Regions from separate parts of the Pseudomaricurvus sp. ABR4_320 genome, predicted to be linked through region 2. Evidence: predicted binding sites of a transcription regulator. Region 2 holds the regulator's gene; each other region holds the start of a gene.

Region 1 (3,529 bases), on a different contig from region 2:
CCAGTACTGGTCCAGACGTCGATTTAAGATTGGCCCCCATTTCGTTCGCGATGATATTTGCCAGCGTGGTTTTACCAAGACCGGGAGGCCCAAAGACCAGAGTGTGATCCAAGGTTTCACCTCGACCACGGGCGGCACTGATAAAGATCTCCATCTGCTCTCTAACAGCAGGCTGACCGACATAATCTGTCAACTTCTGGGGACGAACCGCTCGATCCTGCTGATCTTCGCGCCCCTGCACTTCACCAGTAATCAGGCGCTCACTGACTACAAAGCTGTCTTTTTCGATCATTATTCACAGTCTCTATCAGTGAAGTTAAACAGGCATCAAGCTCTTGAGGGCAAGGCGCAGCAGTTCTTCGCTGCGCTCACAGTCATGCTCGTCGAGAACCGCTGCCACCGCACGCGAGGCTTCAACCGGTTTATATCCCAACCCCACCAACGCAGCCTCTGCCTCAGCAATAATATCGCGCCGATTCACTACCGCGGGATTTCCTGCAACCGGAGCGGCATCGGCATCTGCCGTTGCCAGCGCATCCATTTTTTCAAATTTGTCACGCAGTTCGATCAGCAATCGCTCTGCGGTCTTTTTCCCCACGCCAGGAACCTTGGTCAGCACCGCAATACGATTGTTTTGAACACAGTCGACCAGTTGCTGTGCATCGAGTCCAGAGAGAATCGCCAGACCAAGCTTCGGCCCAACCCCGTTAATGCGAATCAGCGTGCGAAATAACTCTCGAATTTCACGGGTGTGAAAGCCGTAGAGGGTCTGCGCGGTTTCTGAAACCGCCAAATGTGTATAGAGCGTGGTATCGTTGCCAGCGATGGGCAACTGATAAAGAGTGGTCATCGGCACCAGCACTTCATAGCCAACGCCATTCACATCGAGCAGAACTTCGGGGATATGCACTTCCAGCAGCTTGCCGTGCAAACGGCCAATCATCGGCAGATCTCCAATCGAAAATAGGCATGTTTCAAAATGTTATAGCTCCCCTCACAAACCCCATAAAATTTACACTAGGCGACCGCGCCGAAAGCGAGTCGCACTGGCAATACGTTCAAATTGTTGTTGAGAATTGGCGTGGCAAAGGGCAACACCCAGGGCGTCAGCTGCGTCAGCGGGAGGCTCTGCAGGCAGCTTCAACAAGTGCTTAACCATCGCCTGCATCTGCCCTTTGTCGGCACCACCGTGCCCCACGACCGACTGTTTTATTTTACGCGCTTCGTATTCAAAGACGTCGAGTGAGCGCGACACGCCAGCCACAATGGCCGCCCCACGTGCCTGCCCCAACTTTAAGGCCGACATGGGGCCGCGAGAGATAAACACCTGTTCGATCGCCATCTGCTGAGGCTGGTATTCATCGATCAACTCACCAACCGACTCAAAGATGACTTTCAACCGCGCCGGTAATTCCGTTGGCGGTATACGAATAATGCCACTGGCCACATAACCATGGCGGTGGCCATCACTATTGATAAGACCAAAGCCGGTTTTTCGGGAGCCGGGATCAATGCCCAAAATCAGCGCCAACCCCGCCTCCTACTTGCCACTGTTGTTTCATCCAGTATCAGTCTCCCAGTTCCCTCAGGCCAGGTCAAGAAAGTGCCTGCTCAGTAAATCCAAAATCTGCTTTAAAGACTAATTATAAGAGGCGTGAGCGTTTTCGTATCGTTAGATTACACAGCAGGCTTTAAAGGAGACGTATTTGATAACGCGAGTTAGGAATAGTAAAGTGATGCCTCACTTATGACTTGGGGCGGGCGTATGGCGCACCGAACAACGTCGTTGCTACTCATGGTCCAGCTGATCTTATTCAGCGCTGGCACCTGGGCGGCATTGCCACTGACGTTGACGGCAAGCAGTGACGTTGCAACGGAAGGTTATCTCTCATTTAATTGGGACAAAACCACAAAAGGCGACAGCAAACTGCTATTAGAAATTGCCAGTGACACCGATTTCAGCGAAGCGGTGCAGCGCTATCCCCTGGCCAATCAAAATAAGGTCAGCATCAGCGGACTCGGTGACGGCTCCTACTATGCTCGCCTGGTCAACGACGCAGGACATCCTCAAAGTGCCACAGTAGAATTTCGCGTGGCACATCGTAGTCTGCTTCTCGCCTGGACACTGTTCGGGATCGGCGCATTGTTGTTTACCGCTCTGATCGCAACCATCGCCCACCTGAACGCAAAAAATAACGATAACCGCTTCGGCTACGGACGCTAACTTGGTTCAAATATCTATTCCGACGGCACTGGTCATCCTGTTGCTCTTCGGCGTGCTATGGGTCGTTTTCGGCTGGTGGCTTGGCCGCAGCAACCGCACCGCTGACGACTTTATGCTGGCTGGCCGCAGTGTCGGCATGGCGCTGGCGTCAGCAACGGCGATGGCAACCTGGATAACAAGCAACACGACTTTGGTCGCCCCGCAATTGACCTATCAATTCGGCATCTGGGGTATGCTCGGCTATTCCATGGCTGCTCTCGGCCTCATTCTGTTTGCTCCCATGGCCCAACGCATCAAAGCGCTGATGCCGCAAGGGTTCACCTGCGGAGACTTTATCCGCATGCGTTTTGGCCGCGCCGCATGGGTTGTGTTTCTGATCGTTTCATTTTTCTATGCCCTCGGCTGGCTGGTCAGTCTCGGCATGGCAGGCGGCATTCTACTGAACTCCCTCAGCGGTCTGCCCTACGCCGTCGGCATGTCAGCTATCCTAGTGATTTGTATCGCCTATACTTTGTTTGGCGGTCTTAAAGCTGTCATCGCAACCGACTATATTCAAACATTAATCATTCTGCTGGGAGTACTGGGAATTGGCTATGTCTGCCTGCAAGAGGTCGGCCTCGAGCCGATTTACGATCAAGTTGCCCAGACACAACCCCAGTTGCTGAACCTGCTTTTCCCCGCAGCCATCATGTTTCTCTTCAACAATATATTCTTTGGCCTCGGGGAAATCTTCCACTCCAATGTCTGGTGGTCGCGCGCCTTCGCGTTTCGCGAGGGTATCGGCAAAAAAGCCTATCTGCTGGCAGGACTCCTGTGGTTTCCAATTCCAATCGTAACGGGATTTATCGCACTGGCTGCGCCCTCGTTGGGCATCTTCCCTCCGAGCCCCGACATGATCGGCCCGATGGTTGCCGCTCATTTGTTGGGGGGCATCGGCGCCATTGTCGTGTTTGTCGTTGTCTTCGCCGCGTTGGCGTCGAGCCTGGATTCTTTGCTGGCCGCCACCAGCGACCTGCTCACCGAAGACATCTACCGCGGCATGATCAACCCCAAGGTCGATCGGGAAAAGCTGATGCGCGTTGGACGCCGCACCATCATCCTGCTGGGTTTATTCACCTGGCTGTTGTGCCTGCCTCGCGTAGCCACGCTCGGCGCCCTGCTTAATCTGACCGGTGCTTTTGTCGCCAGCACCATCTGGCCGATCGCCCTCGGCCTATTTCACACGCGCCTCTGCGGGCGCTATGCCGCAGCTGCCATGGCAGCCGGAACTCTATGTGGCCTGATCGCCTATTTTGCGATTGGCTT
Region 2 (3,529 bases):
TTTGGTAAATACTTCGGCTGTATGGCAGAGGATTGTAAGAACACTCGCAAACTGCTGAAAAACGGAGAGGCGGCGCCACCTAAGATGGACCCAGTCGCCATGCCTGAATTGGCTTGCCAGAAAGTTGAGGATCACTACGTGTTGCGAGACGGCGCGTCCGGGCTCTTTCTTGCGGCGAGTCAATTTCCCAAAAATCGGGAAACCAGAGCACCGCTGGTTGCGGAATTGATTCCCCACAAAGATGAAATCGACAAAAAATACGCGCATTTGTTTTCGGCGCCCCAGCAAGACGATGATGGCAATCCGACGGTGATTCGTTTCAGCCGTAAGACGAAAGAGCAGTACGTGCAGTCTGAGATAGACGGTAAAGCAACGGGCTGGAAAGCGTTCTTTCGTAACGGTGCCTGGAAAGTCGGCGCTGCTGATACCGGTGCGGCAAAACCCAAAGCGAAAGCCGCGGCGAAGAAGGCAGCCAGCAAGCCAAGGCGCAAAGCCGCCGCTGCGGCGAAGTAAATGACGAACCCATACCGGCGCCTGGTTGAGAGTAAGTTGTCCCAATGTGGGCAACTGCTCGAGCTCGTCGATCAAGTTAAAGGGCAAGGGCGTCTGGAGCAAACATTACTTGAGTCAGCACTGTTACATCTCGGTGTTGCATTGCGTTTCTTTAGTGCAGAGCTTGTGTATGAGGTGTCGCCTGAAGACGTTGATGGGCAGCTCAATCGTTTTTACCAGAAGGCTTCAGTGACTCCCCAATTGGCGTGTTTAATGCGCTTGGAGCAACAACTTTGGGCCATAACGCTGCGTTCCTATTTGGCCCAGTTACAAACGTTAAGCGACACGGTAACGCCTGTATCATCGAGAGATTCTTCTGATGACCTCATTGCCTCTGATATTTCTCGAAGCCCAGGGGCGGCGGAAATTCACTCAAAAGAGCGAATATTAAGTTTGATTCGTGCTTTTCGTCAGTATTCTGACGTCGAGCGAGGTGGCTTGCTGGAATATTGACGAGTTTCAGTGGTAGACTGCTAGCAGATGTTTTGAAAAATTCAAGAAGAGCAGCGGTCAACTACATGTCTTCACTATATGAACTTGTCGAATTACCTGATGGTGGTGTCGGTTTACGCAGAGCCGGAGAGGACGGTGAGCCTCTGATCTGCATTAAGTTCTCCAGTGAAGCAAAAACCTTCCTGCAGGACAGCCGTTTCGAAGTCGTGAAAGCAATGATCGAAGCCGGAATGGAAGTTGTCGGAGACATCATTGATACCGATGAAGTATCCGAAGAAGATATTGATTCTTCTGAAATCACCTATCACTGATCCATTACTTCTTCTCTGGCCGAGTTAATGGTGCTGGATGATAGAGGTCCTGTTGCGATTTCTAAAAGCAAATCCCAGCATTCATTGTCCCAACCTGCACCTCAGAATTGAGTGATTTTTTTGAGGTCAGATTTTTAGGCCTGAAAAGTCCCTTTGATAGCCACTTGCGGTCCTAAATTAATTCTGAGAACAAACTCTTATCAGTAATAATTGACCAGCAGCCCTTGCGCATTGTTAGCCGCGGCAGTGCGATGTAAACGCTTCATCTGTGCCGCACTGATATTGTTTTCAGGGGAGGCAATTACTGTGTCGCTGGTACCTGCGCAGAGCGCTGAGTTGAATAGTGGAAGTACCTCTGACGTATCACGAGTATAGATCAGACGGATCGCACGGCAATCGAAGTGACGTTTTTGTAGCGCAACGCGTTCTTCCGGGGACGAAAGTATCCAAGTTGTCCAGCGCGTACTTTCATTACTCAAGTGGGAGACAATCGGGTAGAGAAAACTGATGGCGTTTTCTCTCGCGAGTGTTAACTGAGTAATTGAGTTTGGCAGATTATCCGGTAGGAAACTGTCGTCTGAGTGAGCAAAAAGTGATGCTTGGATCGAAGGTGATACGCGTTTAGTTGATGTGCTGCAATTAAATCTGTGTGTCATTAGAGCGAGCTCCTGGAGAGATCTTCCCCAAAAGTGGAGAAGAACCGGTTTTCTTCATACGATAATCAACAGTGTGTTCCGTGTGTAAAAACATCTCTCTGGGCAGGTCTGCAATGGCGCTATTGTCGAAGGCGCCTCTAACGTAAACGAATTCCGTTTTGGCTGCGGGCAACTGAAAACTTTGCTTATTCCGTCATAAATTTCAATCTATGCCCGGTTTCTGTGAGAAGAGCTTTCTTGCCAGTAGCAAACCTCATTTATTCAGAGGTGCCTTTTATCCTGCCTCTAATACAGCAATGTGAGCGCCTAGTTGGGTTTATTTGGCCTACTGGCGGCGAATAACCCCAACGCTGAGTCCTTCAACCGCGAATTCGGTGTCTCGCAAATCAACTTTAATAACCTCGAACTCTGCGTTTTCAGGGTGCAGTTCGACATTAAACTGGGACCTGCCACGAAAGAACCGTTTGACGGTTACTTCATCGCCGATTCTTGCGACAACGACTTCACCGTTGTGAGCCGATTCGGTTTTATGAACGGCTAACAAGTCGCCGTCCAGAATGCCGATGTCCTTCATGCTTTCACCGCTGACTTTCAGAAAATAGTCCGCCGACGGAGAAAAAAAAGTGCTTGGGAGATTGCAGTATTCTTCGATGTGCTCAGCCGCGAGTATGGGATTACCGGCGGCGACTCGGCCGACAACCGGAATGCCCTGATTGTGGTCCGGGAGGCGAATACCTCTCGATGCCCCTGGAACCATTTCAATTGCGCCTTTTTTTGCGAGCGCTTTCAAATGCTCTTCTGCAGCATTGGCTGAGCGGAATCCAAGTTCTCGGGCAATATCTGCTCGGGTGGGGGGATATCCGGTTTCATCGATATGACGCTTAATAAGGTTTAATACTTCTTCCTGGCGTCTGGTGAGCTTTATCATAGCGAGCCTGATGTTTCATACAGTATCTGTGATTATATACAGTGGCTGTTCAGGTGCAAGGATTTCTTTGACCGTGTTTTTCTTTTTCTAGTAATGACCTGTGCGGCTGACGAATGATTGGAAGTCGATGGCAACGCTTGAGCTTCTCGGCACTTCAGGTTTTTAAGAAAATAAGAAGGAGTCCAAGAAGGGAGTGACGGGACGCAGGACATGAAACGTCCTGATCATGTTGGAGCGATGTTTTGTTGTGCCTTATCTCGCTGGAGAATCCAATGATCTCCAGGAGGGGCGTTCATCGTTTGTCGGTGGGAAAATCGCTAGAAGTCTTCCGTTCCGGGAAACAGGTCAGGCTCAATCATCGTTAGCGGGTCTGATAGTGCCGCAAAAGACGGGGAGTCATCGGTAGACCAAAAGCCAGCAGTATCTTCAAAAATGCTCGTAGGGCTTTCTGGAGGCACCGTCGTGATAAGGGGCAACTGTGTCCAGCAATCGTCGTCCAGCTCCGATATGTCGCCATTGGCGTATTGAATTTCAATGGTTTCTGTCGTTGGATCGAGGGCGACCACTTCAAACTTCAGGTGAGAGTCAAGATCTTCATACCAATCGCCGATGATTGGGCCTGCTGGCGT
Region 3 (3,529 bases), on a different contig from region 2:
AACGAAAACCTCAGCGAGGAAGAAGCCGATACCTTTACCGTTGGCATCATCTTGACTCCGGATTTCTTACCCGACTTTGCTCTGACCATCGACTACTGGGACATCGAAATCGAAGATGCCATCAACAGTTTTCCCGCCCAGGCCATCGTCAACAACTGCTATGACGGCGACAGTCTCAACAATCCATTCTGTGATTTGGTCAGCCGCCAGGTAAATGGGCAGTTCGATGTCGTTGAAAGCAATTTAATCAACGTGGCATCGTTTGAAGCCTCGGGCATCGACTTCGAAGTCAATTATGGCAGCGACATCGGCCCCGGCTGGCTCGATATTAATATGATGGGAACCTACCTGGACGAACTCACTTTTTACGGCAGCGAAGACAGCGTGGGTGATGAAGAAGCCGGAGAGCTCGGCGATCCAGAACTGACTTTTAACATCCGCGCCACTTATTCTATCGATAAATTTACCTTTAGCCTGGAAGAACGTTATCAATCGGAACAGGCCTTTGATCTTGCAGAGCCCGCGGAAGTGCGCAGCCCCAACGAAGCGGAAGAGGTTTGGTATACCGATATCCAACTGCGCTATGCCTTCTCGGACATGGCCACCATTTATTTTGGTGTCGACAACCTTTTCGAAGAAGAACCTCCGGTATTGGCGCAGATTCCAGAAATTCGGAGTTTTACTGGAGACTCCGTCGGTTATGATCAAATCGGGCGCTATTTTACGCTCGGAGCGAAAATCAACCTTTGATGATGGGAGGTTTTCTGTCTGAGCCTTCGCCGCAACTTGGTCAGAAAATTTTTTTAGAAAGTTTCAGATCAGAATGCTAACGGCCCTGTAATAGCGGGGCAGGTTTTATGCCTGCCCCACGCCATTTTTTATTTTGCCAACGATTTTTTAAAACGTTTTAGTCCTTTTTCACGTTACCGACCAATCCAAATACAACACCTTCTCGATCCTGTCCAATCACAATCGCGTCATCACCAGGCACTTCGTGAGGCCCGTGTAACACCTTGCCACCCAGCTCCGCAATCGCACCCGGTGTGGCATAGATATCGTCTACGCGAATGTAATACTGCCAGAAACTCCCCTCTTGCTGGACCGGAGAAATCGCGCCCATCTGAACGCCGTTTTGATGAATAAAAACATAGTCGCCCATCTCACCCATGGACATTTTCTCCTCACAATCCCAGCCGAACAGTTCGGTATAAAATGCAATCGCTGCGGCTTGATCGGTCGTGTTCAATTCATTCCAACAACAGTGTCCTGCCGTCGTTTCATGAAAGGCATGACTCTCGGCATCCACAAAACCTCGCATGAGATAAAAAGGCGCGCCCAGGGGATCGGACACCATCGCCAAACGCCCGATATTTTCAATATCAAATGCCGGGAGCAACACCTGCCCACCCAGTTGCACGAGTTTGTCTATCGTAGCATCGACATCTTCTACGGCGATGTACCCGAGCCAACAAGGTCTGGCGCCCTGCTCGCACATGTCATCCGTGAGCGGCATAACACCACCGATACAGGTATCACCGACCGCGATTTCGTAATACGCCATATCGCCGGGCAATTTCTCACCCACACGCCAGCCGATCAGCGGTTCGTAAAACGCCTTCGCAGACGCCAGATCCCGGCTCATCAACTCATACCAGATAAAATCACCTTGGGCATTCATGAGTTGGCCTCCAGAGTCACCACAGGTTCAAAGCCACCGTAAATTAATCGACGGCCATCAAACGGCATGGGGTTGAGCTCGGTGTTCATACGGGGATCGGTCTGAATAAGCGCTTCCATCTGCACCATGGCGTTATCCCGTGTGGCTTTGTCCGGCCATTCGATCCAAGAAAACACCACGCTGTCGCCCTCCTCTGCGGCCACCGCTTTAAAAAAGTCTGTATGGGTACCGGCAGCGACATCATCGGACCAGGTCTCGATCACCCTGAGCGCCCCCTGCTCCATAAACACCTGATCAGCTGTTCTGGCGTGCTCAATAAACTGCTCTTTATTGGCCGCAGGAACAGGAATAACAAATCCATCGATATAAGACATCTTGCACTTCCCTCCTGGTAATGAAAGAACCCTGGCCTGGCAGGATTCGCGATTGTCGATTGTTTGACCATGGCGTAGCGCTTTCTAGCCCTGCCTGTTTGGATCCTTATGGCATATCCAGCCCACGCCGATATGCCCTCAAGCCCCGTCAACTCCGAATCTGTCCGAAAAAGCGACAGATGCAAAACCCTACCAACTTGAAGGCTGTATTTTTATACAGTATAACTACTGTATGAACAAGAACATTGAACAACTGCTGCAACTGCCCAACACCTGGCAGGCCTCCCGCGGGCCGCGTCAGGCTCACGGCATTGCCACCGGCTACGACGCGCTCGACACCGCTCTACACCTGGGTGGCTGGCCGCCTGGGGCAACCACCGAACTGCTGCTGCCAAGACCCGGCATTGGCGAGTGGCGTCTGCTGCTGCCCACCCTGCAGCGCCTGCAGCAACAGAGCCCCTGGCTGGTGCTGATCGATCCCCCGTGGCAACCTTTTGCCCCGGCACTGCAGCGCTTTGGGATTGACCTGCAGCGGTTGTTGATCATTCGTCCCGGCGGCCTGCGGGAATTTCTCTGGACCACCGATGAATGCCTGCGCTCAGCCAGTTGCAGCACCGTACTGAGCTGGGCGAGCGATAAACCCTTGCGAGACAAAGAACTGCGCCGCCTGCAACAGGCCGCTGTCGCCGGCGGCTGCTGGCATGTGTTGCTCCGTCACCAGCGGGAACAACAGCAGACCTCCCCCGCAGCACTGCGCCTGGTTCTGTCTCCTCAGCAGAACGGTCAGCTGCCCATACAAATCCTGAAACAGCGCGGCGGCTGGGCGGACCAGACACTATCCCTCGAACTGATCGGCGATCCGGCGCGGCCGTTTCAGGAGGAGCTCGCCCGGCGCACCCACCAGCAGCCTTCGCACCATGCGCCACTGCCGGATCTCGCCGCCCTTGGTCAACGCGGCAGTCAGCGCCAGAGCGGCAAAGTCACGGCACTCTCTGCTGCGCGAACCTGAGGTCAGAATATGTCGAGACTTTGGCTCTGTTTGCGGCTACCGCAGCTCGCACTCGATCTGGCCCACCGGGAACGCGGCAGCGACAGTGCTCTGGCGATTATCGAGCAACGGCAAGTCATGTTTGCTTCTGCCAGCGCACAGGCTGCAGGCGTCGTCCCCGGCCAATCTCTCAGCACCGCCATGGCTCTACTGGATGAACTTCACACACAAGAACGTGACACCAGCGCCGAGGCCACTGCCTTGGAACAACTGGCCCACTGGTGTTATCGCTTTACGCCTTATGTCAGCCGCCATCAGGTCACTGATACCAACGGCAAGCTACTGTCAGAGCCGGATTCTCTATTGCTGGAAATCGGCAGTTGCCTGCGACTATTCAAAGGACTGGAACGGTTGCTGTCACTGTTGCGACGAGGACTTCAGCAACAGCAGCTGACACCGATTCTCAGCCTTGGGCACACCCCCAAAGCG
Region 4 (3,529 bases), on a different contig from region 2:
TCGCCAGTCCAGAGGACGGCCGGTCATTAACTTGCTGCCGTTGGAAGAGGGGGAGAGAATTACCTCGATTCTACCGGTTAAAAGTTATGACGATGACCATTACATCTTTATGGCGACCTCGATGGGAACCGTGAAGAAAACCACCTTGTCGCAGTTCTCTCGTCCACGTACCGTGGGACTCAGGGCGATCGATCTTGACGAGGGCGACAGCCTGGTCGGCACCGCGATTACCGACGGGCAGTGCGACGTGATACTCTTTTCCGATACGGGTAAAGCGGCGCGTTTCCGCGAGGCTGATGTTCGCGCCATGGGCCGCACATCCCGTGGTGTTCGTGGTATCCGGTTACAGGAAGGCCAGCGTGTGATCTCCATGGTCATACCGGAAGAAAATGGCAGTGTGCTGACGGTCAGTGAATTCGGTTACGGCAAGCGTACCCGCGTCGATGATTTCCCGGCCAAAGGTCGCGGCAATCAGGGCGTCATCGGCATGCAGACCAATGAGCGTAATGGAGCCCTTGTCGGAGCGGTTCAGGTCTTCGAAGGCAATGAGATCATGATGATCAGCGATCAGGGCACGCTGGTTCGTACCCGTGTGGACGAGGTATCTATCCTAAGCCGTAACACTCAGGGTGTACGTTTAATTAAGTTACGCACCGATGAGCATCTGGTGGGTGTAGCCCGCGTTGAGGAAAGTAGTGAGGACGCGGAGGATGGTGAGGCACCATCTTCCGAAGAGGAATAAACATGGATCAAGATGACGAGCAGAAGGCGTTGTTGGCCCTGCGCGATGAAATTGACGCCATTGATCGCCAAATTGGTGATCTGATTAACGACCGCGCTCGGTGCGCGCAGCGTGTGGCTGAGGTCAAGCAAAAGCAGGGGGGGGAGGTTGTATATTATCGCCCCGAACGCGAAGCCCAAGTGCTGCGCAAAGCGATGGACCGCAACCAAGGCCCTCTTGGTGATGAGGTTATCGGTAAGCTGTTTCGGGAAATTATGTCGGCATGTTTGGCACTCGAAAAGCCCGTGCAGGTGAGTTATCTCGGGCCGGAAGGAACCTTTACCGAGCAAGCTGCGATTAAACATTTCGGCCACGGCGCTGAGACATCTCCCGCCGCAACCATTGACGAGGTGTTTCGGGATGTCGAGGCCGGTGCGGTTCAGTATGGTGTTGTACCGGTAGAAAACTCAACCGAGGGTGTTGTTAATCATACCCTCGACAGTTTTGTAGATTCGAATATCAAAATTTGTGGTGAGGTGGTGTTGCGTATCCATCACAATTTGTTGATTTCAGACGTGACTCGTCAGGACGCCATCTCGCGCATCTATTCCCACTCTCAGTCCCTGGCTCAATGTCGTAAATGGTTGGATGCCAACTACCCGAAAGCTGAGCGTATCGCGGTCAGCAGTAATGCTGAGGCTGCGAAACGACTTAAGGGCGAATGGAATGCTGCCGCGATTGCCGGCGAGATGGCTGCGGAGAAGTACGACCTCAATATTTTAGCGGAAAAGATCGAAGATCGTCCGGACAATTCGACTCGGTTTTTGATCATCGGCACTCAAGATGTCCCTCCCTGCGGAGAAGACAAGTCTTCTGTCGTCATCGCGATGCGCAACGAACCGGGCGCTTTGCACGATCTGCTGGAGCCCTTTCATCGTTATCGGATTGACTTGACTCGGGTTGAGACACGTCCATCCCGCAGCGGTAACTGGAATTACGTCTTCTTTATCGATTTCAATGGCCATGTTGATAACCCTGACGTCAAAGCCGCGTTACAGGAAGTTTCCAGTCGAGCCGCCGATCTCAAAATTTTGGGTTCATACCCGAAAGGTTTGCTGTAGACGTTCACTTAATAACTCGTACCGTTAAATAACGCTTTTTGCGACAGGGCGTGGCAAGCTGCTTTGACTCTTCGGTTCGCGGTATGAACTCTTTTCACAGTCAGTCATTAATCCGCATGTTCTGCGGTTACATACGAATATAAGAGGACCCGGGTGTCTATCCAGATAAACAAACTGGTCGTTATTGGGCTTGGGTTGATTGGTAGCAGTCTGGCCAAGGCGATGAAGAGTCAAAACCATTGCCGCAGTGTCATTGGGGTCGCGCGTCGCGAAGAGACCTGCCGGGCTGCTGAAAAGTTGAATGTGGTTGATCGCGCTGTCACTCAGCTGACCGATCTCGTCTCCGAATTGGGTGCGGGAGACGTGATACTGATTGCCGTGCCAACGTTATCCGTAGAAAACATTCTGCAGGATATTCATGCGGCGGGAATATCGCCGTCGGTGACCATCACTGATGGCGCCAGTGTTAAAGGCTCGGTTATCGATGCGGTCAGGCGTGTTTTTGGTCATTTGCCCGCTCAGTTTGTTGGTGGCCACCCCATTGCCGGTTCAGAGCAGAGTGGGGTAGAGGCGGCCAATGATAAACTGTATGTGGACCATCGCGTTATTCTGACTCCGACTGCAGAAACAGGACCAGAACATCTGGCAAAAGTTAAAAAGCTGTGGGAGCTTGCCGGTGCTGAGGTGTTGACCATGCCGGTCGAGGAGCACGATCAAGTATTGGCAGCCACGAGTCATCTGCCTCATGCGATTGCGTTTTCCCTCGTAGATACACTTGCCCATGATTCGGAGAACGAAAATATTTTTCGCTATGCGGCCGGTGGTTTTCGGGACTTTACCCGCATAGCGTCCAGTGATCCGGTGATGTGGCACGATATTATGCGAGCGAATCGCGCCTCTGTGTTGCAATCACTAGACCTCTTTACAGACAACCTGTCGCGGTTGCGTTCTGCGGTTGAGACAGATGACAGTACCTATCTGCTGGGCGTCTTTACCCGTGCGAAATCCGCCCGGGATCATTTTACCAAAATGCTGGCCAGACAGGCCTACAATTCGGAATCTCAAAAAGTCATGAGTAAGTTTCACGTTCTGCCGGGCGGCAGCATACAAGGCAGTTGTCGTGTGCCTGGTGACAAGTCTATTTCTCATCGTTCCATCATGTTGGGCTCAATTGCTGAAGGTGTTACGGACGTCGAAGGGTTTTTGGAAGGGGAAGATGCGTTGGCGACCTTGCAAGCCTTTCGAGACATGGGGGTCGTCATTGAAGGGCCGGATCAAGGCAAGGTCAAGGTGCACGGTGTCGGGCTAAATGGTTTGGAGCAACCTCCCGGTCAGTTGTATTTAGGCAATTCAGGAACGTCTATGCGGTTGTTGTCGGGCTTGTTGGCCGGGCAGACGTTTACCTCGACGCTGACGGGGGACGAATCCCTCAGCCGACGCCCTATGAAGCGAGTGGCCGATCCCTTGTCATTGATGGGGGCGGATATTGAAACCGGAGTAAACGGGGTGCCGCCATTGGTGATAAATGGCAACGCTCAGTTAACCGGTATCGACTATTCCATGCCGATGGCCAGCGCACAGGTTAAGTCCTGCCTGCTTTTGGCAGGGTTGTATGCCGAGGGCACGACCCGTGTCACAGAACCTGCGCCGACAAGGGATCATACTGAGCGGATGCTTTCTGCGTTTG

What was found. The regulator LexA, encoded in region 2, represses DNA repair genes until DNA is damaged. The targets are predictions, from matches to a motif close to ACTGTNTNTANANACAGT.
Region 1: a site for LexA is predicted at 1,550-1,567, ahead of ruvC (crossover junction endodeoxyribonuclease RuvC). Genes of this name have one in related genera too.
Region 3: a site for LexA is predicted at 2,256-2,273, ahead of imuA (translesion DNA synthesis-associated protein ImuA). Genes of this name have one in related genera too.
Region 4: a site for LexA is predicted at 1,930-1,947, ahead of ACXAFR_RS15475 (bifunctional prephenate dehydrogenase/3-phosphoshikimate 1-carboxyvinyltransferase). Genes of this name have one in related genera too.

What each region holds. Positions count from the first base shown of each region.
Region 1 is NZ_JBSWVF010000011.1:148,665-152,193, reverse strand. Features, by position in the region: gene ruvB (Holliday junction branch migration DNA helicase RuvB) at 1-292, opposite strand, end outside; gene ruvA (Holliday junction branch migration protein RuvA) at 317-943, opposite strand; gene ruvC (crossover junction endodeoxyribonuclease RuvC) at 1,013-1,531, opposite strand; gene ACXAFR_RS19980 (hypothetical protein) at 1,766-2,224, shown strand; gene ACXAFR_RS19975 (sodium:solute symporter family protein) at 2,226-3,529, shown strand, end outside.
Region 2 is NZ_JBSWVF010000001.1:694,802-698,330, reverse strand. Features, by position in the region: gene topA (type I DNA topoisomerase) at 1-513, shown strand, start outside; gene ACXAFR_RS03055 (hypothetical protein) at 514-1,005, shown strand; gene ACXAFR_RS03050 (hypothetical protein) at 1,071-1,316, shown strand; gene ACXAFR_RS03045 (hypothetical protein) at 1,517-1,972, opposite strand; gene lexA (transcriptional repressor LexA) at 2,298-2,900, opposite strand; gene ACXAFR_RS03035 (DUF6763 family protein) at 3,218-3,529, opposite strand, start outside.
Region 3 is NZ_JBSWVF010000002.1:604,836-608,364, reverse strand. Features, by position in the region: gene ACXAFR_RS05840 (TonB-dependent receptor plug domain-containing protein) at 1-750, shown strand, start outside; gene ACXAFR_RS05835 (VOC family protein) at 908-1,678, opposite strand; gene ACXAFR_RS05830 (DUF1428 domain-containing protein) at 1,675-2,052, opposite strand; gene imuA (translesion DNA synthesis-associated protein ImuA) at 2,285-3,061, shown strand; gene ACXAFR_RS05820 (Y-family DNA polymerase) at 3,071-3,529, shown strand, end outside.
Region 4 is NZ_JBSWVF010000007.1:58,579-62,107, forward strand. Features, by position in the region: gene gyrA (DNA gyrase subunit A) at 1-742, shown strand, start outside; gene pheA (prephenate dehydratase) at 745-1,842, shown strand; gene ACXAFR_RS15475 (bifunctional prephenate dehydrogenase/3-phosphoshikimate 1-carboxyvinyltransferase) at 1,996-3,529, shown strand, end outside.